DNA from 4 places in the Buttiauxella sp. S19-1 genome. Region 2 is predicted to be linked to each of the others. Evidence: predicted binding sites of a transcription regulator. Region 2 holds the regulator's gene; each other region holds the start of a gene.
The links. The regulator Fur, encoded in region 2, represses iron uptake genes when iron is present. The targets are predictions, from matches to a motif close to ATAATAATGAGAACNACTATCAA.
Positions count from the first base shown of each region.

Region 1 (2,205 bases), on a different contig from region 2:
GCATTGCGGCATGCCCAACACCAGCCAGCAAAATGAGTTGCCCTGCGGCGAGGGTTAGCAGTAAAGATTGCAAGTTGCGCGGTTTTAACATCAGCACCACAACCGTCACGAAACCGAGTGAAATCTGCCACAGCCACACAGAACCAAAACGCGTGCCCAGCACGGCTAGCCAAACCTGTGGATTGATGGTGTCCTGCCATCCACTGCCCATCATTCCCGCCTGAGCACATAACAGCAATACTGCGCTAAGCATTGTCATCCAGACTGCAGAATGCCACTGCCATTGCAGACGGCGGATGAGGACCGGCTTAAATGCCTGAGGCGCTAACATTGAGCATGAAATGGTGCTGCCAAGCAGCACCATAAGGGCAGCAAAATGGATGAATCGCAGCGCGATATAGAAAGAAGGTAGCATCCCGCTTATTTCACCGAGAACAGGTACTTCCCTTTGGTTTTATGTCCGTCAACCGACACCACATGCCAGTCGACCTGGTATGCACCTGGTTTCAGTGCCTCCTCGACTGGCACGATGAGCTGTTTTTCGTCTTTTTCGTTACGTTTTGCCATGCCGGTTTTCACGGCGACTTGCTGTGGCCCGGTCAGCGTAATCCCGCTAAAATTAGCTTCTACTCCTTCAGAAAAATTGAGGGTAATTGCCTGCGGTGACGCCGTGACTGAAGCATCTGCCGCAGGGTATTGATGCTCAAGATGCGCATGCGCAAATGCTGAGCCAGAAGCGGTAAGAGCCGTTAAAAGAGTCGCGAGGGTAAAAAGACGAGATCGAGTGAAAGCCATATCAACTATTCCTTTTTCTTATTCAAGACGGCAAAAGGATAACCTTGAGCCCAGGTGAAGTCGAGATGAGAACAGCTATCAATAAATGTAAAGACTTGTCATCAACTTCATCTGCAAGTACCTTTGCGGCACAAAACAGGAGACCAAAATGAATCACAATCTTGCTGAATTACCCCAGGACGAAATGGATAAGATCAATGTGGATCTTGCTGCGGCAGGCGTGGCCTTTAAGGAACGTTATAATATGCCGGTGATTGCCGAAGTCGTTGAACGCGAGCAACCTGCCCACCTACGCGATTGGTTCAGAGAACGCCTGATTGCGCATCGCCTGGCATCAGTTAATCTTTCACGTCTGCCATATGAGCCTAAAGTGAAATAAATATTCACAACCTTAAACTTCCTGACAAAATTGATGTTAAGATTTTTCTTGGGTTTTAGAACCAAACACAGGAATTACCTGTTGCGGCCATAGGAAGATGGCTGTTAGGTAGATTGATTAAGGAAGAGCATATGCCTGTCTGGAATGTTGCGGCGGCGCAATACGGCGCCACCCCCGATGACCTCGAATCTAATATCTCACATCACTTAGACTTTGTTCGTTGTGCAGTCCGTGAACAAATTGATCTCCTGATTTTTCCCGAACTATCCCTCACTGGTTTCAACATAGAAAATCACCACGACTGCGCACTACCCTTCACTGATGAACGTCTTAATCCTCTGCAAAATGCCGCCATAGAACACAAAATGACTATCGTTGTGGGTTTGCCCCTGCGGTGTAAAGGAGGTGTTTCACCCGGTTCTGTAGGCTTTTTGCCTGATGGTTCGCGCGTCGCCTGTTGCAAACCTCTTTCAAGCGATATTGACCTTCCAGGCCAGCATACCCCTTTGGTTGGTTTGCATAATCGTAGCGTCGCGATGGGGTTCAGTACCGGCAGCGATGAAGAAACCTGGCCACGCAGCGCTGCTGAGATGGGCGCAAGTCTTTACGCCACAGGCAAGTTCATTAACGAAATCAGTTACCAGCACGATGAAATGTATCTGCAACGTTGGGCGCGTAAATACAATTTGCCGGTATTGCTGGCTAATCATGCTTTTTCGACCGGCAAATACCGCTCCGCGGGACGTAGCGCCTGTTGGGATGATCGCGGCGAGTTAGTGGTGCGCGCCGATCATGGCGAATTGCTGGCCGTTGGTCGGCGCGATGAGAAAGGTTGGCACGGAGAAATCATTCCATTACGCTAGCGCGTTATTGAAACCAGCGAAGTTCTGATGGAGTGAATATGCTGCGCATTATTGATACGGAAACCTGCGGTTTGCAGGGCGGCGTGGTGGAAGTGGCGTCTGTCGATATCGTCAATGGTGAGATTGTTAATCCAATGAGCGATCTGGTGCGTCCGGATCGTCCCATTG
Region 1 is NZ_JAHWLU010000012.1:39,052-41,256, reverse strand. Features, by position in the region: gene copD (copper homeostasis membrane protein CopD) at 1-415, opposite strand, end outside; gene yobA (CopC domain-containing protein YobA) at 421-795, opposite strand; gene MES37_RS04925 (DNA polymerase III subunit theta) at 944-1,174, shown strand; gene MES37_RS04920 (carbon-nitrogen hydrolase family protein) at 1,306-2,037, shown strand; gene exoX (exodeoxyribonuclease X) at 2,076-2,205, shown strand, end outside.
Region 1: a site for Fur is predicted at 855-877, ahead of MES37_RS04925 (DNA polymerase III subunit theta). Genes of this name have one in related genera too.

Region 2 (2,205 bases):
CGATGTTGCAGTCTGTGCACAACAGGCTGATAGCAGTTTCCGCACCGCAATGTGTTCTGCTATGATTGCCCTATCTGTGGCCAATTAGCAGCCACCATACCATTAAGTATCAAGAGGTTATTTTACTCATGGCAATCGTAGGCATTTTTTTCGGCAGCGACACTGGTAACACCGAAAATATCGCGAAGATGATTCAAAAACAGCTCGGTAAAGACGTTGCTGAGGTGCATGACATTGCTAAGAGCAGCAAAGAAGACCTGGAAGGCTTCGACATTCTGCTTCTCGGCATTCCAACGTGGTATTACGGTGAAGCGCAATGCGACTGGGATGACTTCTTCCCGACTCTGGAAGAAGTTGATTTCAATGGCAAACTGGTCGCCCTGTTCGGCTGTGGTGACCAGGAAGACTATGCAGAATACTTCTGTGACGCATTGGGCACTATCCGTGACATCATTGAGCCACGCGGTGCTGCAATTGTGGGCCACTGGCCGACTGCGGGTTACCATTTCGAAGCCTCTAAAGGCCTTGCAGACGACGATCACTTTGTCGGTCTGGCTATCGATGAAGATCGTCAACCAGAACTGACTGCTGAACGCGTTCAGAAATGGGTCAAACAAGTTTCTGACGAGCTGAACCTGGCAGATATCATCAACGCCTGATTCTGGATGTGACGCAGCTTTTAAACGGGTTGCGTCACATTGATAGATTATTCCGATTAAAATAATCGCTACAAATTTTTAACTTTTCGGTTTGTCCCTGTACAATGACCCCCTGGCTAAATAGCTAACAAGGCAATTAAATCGCGACTCAGCCGCCATTTTTTAGCTTGATTATGAATAATACTTGCGGTTTCCATTTAGAATCTGCAGTTCTATAATGAGACGCATTCATCTTAACGCTCACCCTGAGTCCGAGCGATCCGTTAAGCAACAGGACAATTTCCGCATGACTGACAATAATACCGCATTGAAGAAGGCCGGCCTGAAAGTCACGCTTCCGCGATTAAAAATCCTTGAAGTGCTACAGGGTCCGGTGAACCATCATGTCAGTGCGGAAGACTTATACAAACGTCTGATTGATATGGGCGAAGAAATTGGTCTCGCCACAGTTTATCGTGTACTAAACCAGTTTGATGATGCAGGCATTGTCACTCGTCACAACTTCGAAGGCGGCAAATCCGTATTCGAGTTAACTCAACAACATCACCACGACCACCTGATTTGCCTGGACTGCGGCAAAGTTATTGAGTTCAGTGATGATTCAATTGAATCTCGTCAGCGTGAAATCGCATCACGCCATGGCATCCGTCTGACCAACCACAGCCTGTACCTTTACGGTCACTGCGCTGAAGGTGATTGCCGTACCGACGAGAATGCACACGAAATCAGCGAAAAGTAATCCGCATATCTGACATTCTGAACCAGATGTCAGGTATAAAAAAACCGGTGAGGAAGCTCACCGGTTTTTTTATTGCAGGAATTCACAGATTACTTGTTGTTCGCACGAATCTCTTGCCAGATTTTATCGCACTTGGCTTTTACCGCCTGGTCGTTACCAGTACGAGTGGCCTGAATACAGTTTTGATAATCCAGGGTGCGCACCGTTTCTTTCTTCGCAAATTCCTGGTGTTCCTTTTCCTGACCCAGCACGTTTAACACGCTCTGACAGGCCTGAATTTTATCAGGATTCCCTTCTGCGGTATTGATACAGGCGCTATAGGCTTGTTTCAGTTTTGTATCTTCCGGTGCCGTTTTAGAGGGTTGTGCGCAGGCGCTCAAACCTAAAGCCATGACCGTAACCAAAATGATTTTTTTCATGCTCGATATCCTTTATAAAACCGGGCGCTTTCACGCCCGGTATCGAATCAGAAGATGGTGAACGGTGCGATGACGATGAATTTCACGTCACGCTCATCCTGGAAGATGTTGCCGTAACCACCGCCCCAGCTTGGGATGTCGGAGTGGTTGTCGTATTGAGTGAAGTGCAGTTTGAACAGAGTGCCTTTCGCGCGCCCATCCTGAATGGTGTACAACGCATCAAGGCTGTACGCCGATTCTTTCAGGCGATTGTCAGCATCGTAGTAACCGTCAGTGGTTGGTTTAGAGCTTGGTTTTGCATCCCATGCGTAAACATACGAAGCACCTACAGCCCAACCAGCCAGATCCCAATTGCTCAGGTCATACATGGCACCCGCGAAGATGGCTT
Region 2 is NZ_JAHWLU010000032.1:12,198-14,402, forward strand. Features, by position in the region: gene fldA (flavodoxin FldA) at 129-659, shown strand; gene fur (ferric iron uptake transcriptional regulator) at 946-1,398, shown strand; gene chiQ (ChiQ/YbfN family lipoprotein) at 1,488-1,817, opposite strand; gene chiP (chitoporin ChiP) at 1,865-2,205, opposite strand, start outside.

Region 3 (2,205 bases), on a different contig from region 2:
CTGGAAACCAACCCGTTGCTTTCGCACCTGAGCGCCGTGCAGAAAAAACAGGTTTATGCGCTGGGCACCGAAACATTCCGTCTGGATTATTACAGTGCCACGCAGGTTCTGGAGCGGATGAGTCAGTTGTTTGGTAGCAAGTGATTTTTTGTAATGTGGTGGATGACGCTTGCGCTTATCCACCCTACGAAAACCTACGCCGGAACGCTCTGCTGATAACCACGCAGCTGCACCAACACCATCGCCAATACTATGCCGCACAGTGTTAATGCCAGGCCGCTCGCACTCGCCGCAGCGACCGGCGTCATCGCTACCGTCAGGCCGCCTAAAATGGCGGCACCAATCGCATCGCCAGTGACGTTTTGCGCCGTCCACAAACCGTTAATACGGCCTAGCATACCGTCCGGTGTTAGCGTCTGAATTAAGGTGTATTGCAGCAAAGAGCTGATCGCACTGAGATAACCAAATAGCGCCAGACACGCCAGCCCAAGCCCCCAAACCGGCATCAGGCTGAAAACGCCAATTGAGATAAACGAAACAATTCCCGTCGCCAGCATAATACGGCCTGGGCGTGCGTGATGAGCAATATGCCCGCTGGTCAACGCGCCAATGGCAGCACCCAACGGAACGGCAGCGTACATCAGGCCGATTTGCGCCGCGCTCATTTGCCAGTGTCCGGCGAGTGCGGGATAAAGAACGCGCACCGCGCTCGCCATCGTCAGCAACGCGCCAACTAACGCAATGCCGCCAATAATCGGGTTACCGACCAAAAAACGGAACCCATTGAGCAGCGAAAGCAGCGGGTTTTCACGCACCTGCGGCGGTGGCGGCAGCTTCGGTAAACTCAACAGCGGCAGTAAAGTGACGAAAGTGCCGACAGACGCCAGCGCGTAGTTCCACACCACGCCGCCGGAGGCCAACAACAGCCCGCCGAGCATCGGTGAAATCACTGAGCCGAGGCGCACCGTCAGCATGGTAATCGCACTCGCCTGCATTAAGTTTTCACGCCCGACTAACGCGGGTGTGGCGGCTAACAACGCGGTCACGCCAAGTGCGCCAAAGAAACCATCCCATACGCCAAGCAGATAAATCGCCGCCAGCGACGGTTCCGGCAAGGCGGCGTTAATCGTCAGGCCAATAAAGCCAACGCCACAGGTAGATCGCGCCAGCAAAATCAAACGGCGGCGTTCGTGCCGGTCGGCCAGCACACCGCCCATCATCAGGCCGATAAACATCGCGCTGCCGGTTAACGTCACTGCCAGCCCAACTTGCAAGGAAGAACCGGTCAGCGTCTGGATTTGTACCGGCACGGCAACGCCCAGTAACCCAAGCGAGACAATCGAGATAAAACGGGCAAGGAAGACGGCGCGAAAAGCAGGATGAGTTTTGAGCAAACTGAGGTTGAGCAACAAAGAATTGCGGTTCATTACATGGCCTTAAAACGAATTTTTCTTTCCAGATGCGAGGCGGCTCATGCTAGCATAAACAAATAAGAGTGATAATGATAATAACTATCATTTAATTTTACATTGTTTTTGTAAGGCTACGAAGTGAAGGATATACAACGTATGTCACGCTGGTTCATCCTGCTGAGTTTGTTGTTTTTACTGCTTTTAATGGCAGCGCTCAGTCTGCTGTTAGGTGCCAAATCACTCCCCGCAGAAGTTGTTATGGATGCGCTCAGCGGCCAGTGCCAAAGTGCGGATTGCACCATCGTGCTTGATGCACGCCTCCCGCGCACGCTAGCGGGTATTCTTGCCGGAGGCGCACTTGGCCTTGCCGGTGCGTTGATGCAAACCCTGACACGCAATCCGCTTGCTGACCCCGGACTGCTTGGTGTTAATGCCGGAGCGAGTTTTGCCATTGTGCTGGGTGCCGCCGTGTGGAGCCTTTCGTCGCCGATAGCGCTGCTCGGGCTGGCGTTTGCTGGTGCATTATCTGCCGCTTTAGTGGTGGCGTTTACCGGAAGCCAGGGCGGTGGGCAGCTCAGCCCGGTGCGTTTGACGCTGGCAGGCGTGGCGCTCGGCGCGGTGCTTGAAGGCTTGAGCAACGGTATCGCGCTGTTAAATCCAGTGGTCTATGACCAGTTACGTTTCTGGCAGGCCGGAACGCTGGATATTCGCACCCTCACCACTTTGAAAATTATCGTGCTGCCGGTACTGACGGGCTGTGCGATTGCGCTGCTGATCAGCCGTTCGCTTAACA
Region 3 is NZ_JAHWLU010000017.1:26,052-28,256, forward strand. Features, by position in the region: gene fepB (Fe2+-enterobactin ABC transporter substrate-binding protein) at 1-144, shown strand, start outside; gene entS (enterobactin transporter EntS) at 195-1,427, opposite strand; gene fepD (Fe(3+)-siderophore ABC transporter permease) at 1,569-2,205, shown strand, end outside.
Region 3: a site for Fur is predicted at 1,496-1,518, ahead of entS (enterobactin transporter EntS). Genes of this name have one in related genera too.

Region 4 (2,205 bases), on a different contig from region 2:
AACCCGTTTCCTGCATCAGCGAAGACATATTGTTAATGCCAAAATGATAATTCAGCTTGTAGCACGGTGAGCGCGGTTGTGTGACCTGAATCAGTGCATCGCCCCAACGGAAAATATCGCCAATATAGACATCTTTTTCTGTCAGCCCCTCGGTCGATAAATTTTCACCATAGGCTGGGGCGGTAAACAGTTCAGCCTGTTCGGGGAATTCACGCGCCCACCAGGTGTAATGCTCGCGCGGATAATGGCACAACGCGCGATCTGGCCCACCATGAACAATTTTTTCAGCCTGTTGATCGCCTTCCAGACCCAACTCAGTGAGTTTCAGCTCACCATCGACCTGATATTTGGCGATCGCACTTGGCCTGCTGCCTGCATACTCACGAACTTTGCCAATATATACGTTTAGCGGATAGTGCATCGGATCCTCCCTGTGGCCAGACGACAGATATAAAAAAAGCGAGCCATCAGGCTCGCTTTTCATCAGTTGCTTTGCAACTTATTTTTTAGCAGCAAAACGTGCTGCTGCTTCGTCCCAGTTCACCACATCCCAGAATGCTTTGATGTAGTCAGGGCGACGGTTTTGGAACTTCAGATAGTAAGCATGCTCCCACACATCCAGACCCACGATTGGGAAGCCGGATACGCCAGAAACTGCTTCGCCCATCAGCGGGCTGTCCTGGTTTGCGGTGGAAACCACAGCCAGTTTGTCACCTTTCAGAACCAGCCACGCCCAGCCGGAGCCGAAACGAGTTGCCGCAGCTTTCTCAAATTCTGCTTTGAAATTATCAACGCTACCGAAGTCACGCTCGATGGCTGCTTTCAGGTCACCTTGCAGGGTGGTGCCAGTTTTCAGGCCTTTCCAGAAGAAGCTGTGGTTAGCGTGGCCACCTGCGTTGTTACGCAGAACGGTTTTCTTGTCAGCTGGCAGTTGATCCAGTTTAGCGATCAGCTCTTCAACTGGCAGGCTTGCGAACTCTGGCAGAGATTCCAGCGCTGCATTAGCGTTATTTACGTACGCCTGGTGGTGTTTGCTGTGATGGATTTCCATCGTTTGCTTGTCGAAATGCGGTTCCAGAGCGTCGTATGCGTAAGGCAGGGATGGCAGTGTATAACTCATGTTCATCATCTCCATTTATTATCGAACGGCGCACAAGCTGTTAACGCCGCGTAATCAGTTGGTTCATTATAGTTAATTAAATGATATTGAAAATGATTATCAATGCCGTACTTTTAGCAAGGTTATAACTTTTCGTCATGATGGAGAAAATGTGAGCACTGTCAGGCAGATAAATCGTTTTTTGCCATCAGCCACAGAAACTGGCATTGCCGCAAAGGTAGCGTTGGGTAAATAGGGTGATAGTCGGCGCTTCATTCTTGCCTGGAGCACTACTATGTCGCTTAACGTCGCCCTTTTCGGTATCGGCCTTGATACCTACTGGCCGCAATTTTCTGGCCTGGAACAGCGCCTTACAGGCTATCTGCAACAAATTGACCATCGTCTCGCCGGGCTTAACGCGACGGTGATTAATGGTGGCCTGATTGATAGCGTCGCCAAAGCTGACCGCTTTGCTACACAACTTCAAAGTCAACCGGTCGATGCCATCGTGCTGTATATCAGCACCTACGCGCTGAGTTCCACGGTGCTGCCGCTGGTGCAAAAGATCAACAAGCCGGTGATTATCCTCGCCCTGCAACCAGAACTGGGTTTGCCGTACGGGAAAATCCGCGAGATGGCCGATCGTGGCGAACGTACCGGCGAATGGCTGGCACACTGCCAGGCGTGCAGCGCACCGGAACTGGCAAACGTGTTTAATCGCGCGGGGATTCGTTACCAGCTGATCGTCGGGGCATTGCAGGGTGATGAATATGCCTGGCAGCAAACGGAACAATGGCTGCAAGCCCTCGAAGTACACAAACAGCTGGCGGCTTGCCAGGTGGGTGTGTTGGGGCATTATTACGACGGCATGGTCGACGTTTACAGCAACATGACCAACCTGAGCGCCAAACTCGGCGTGCGCTTCAAGCCGCTGGAAATGTGCGAGCTGGCCGAATACCGCGAGCTGGTCACGCAAACCGCCAGCAGGCAAAAATGGCAAGAAGTGGAAGCCTCGCTGCAAATCGATCCCGCCTGTGAAAAAAACGAATTAGAACGTGCCGTCCAGACCGCTTGCGCCATGGATCAACTGATAGAAAACAACCACC
Region 4 is NZ_JAHWLU010000049.1:1,515-3,719, forward strand. Features, by position in the region: gene yiiM (6-hydroxyaminopurine reductase) at 1-421, opposite strand, end outside; gene sodA (superoxide dismutase [Mn]) at 500-1,120, opposite strand; gene MES37_RS12585 (L-fucose/L-arabinose isomerase family protein) at 1,395-2,205, shown strand, end outside.
Region 4: a site for Fur is predicted at 1,201-1,223, ahead of sodA (superoxide dismutase [Mn]). Genes of this name have one in related genera too.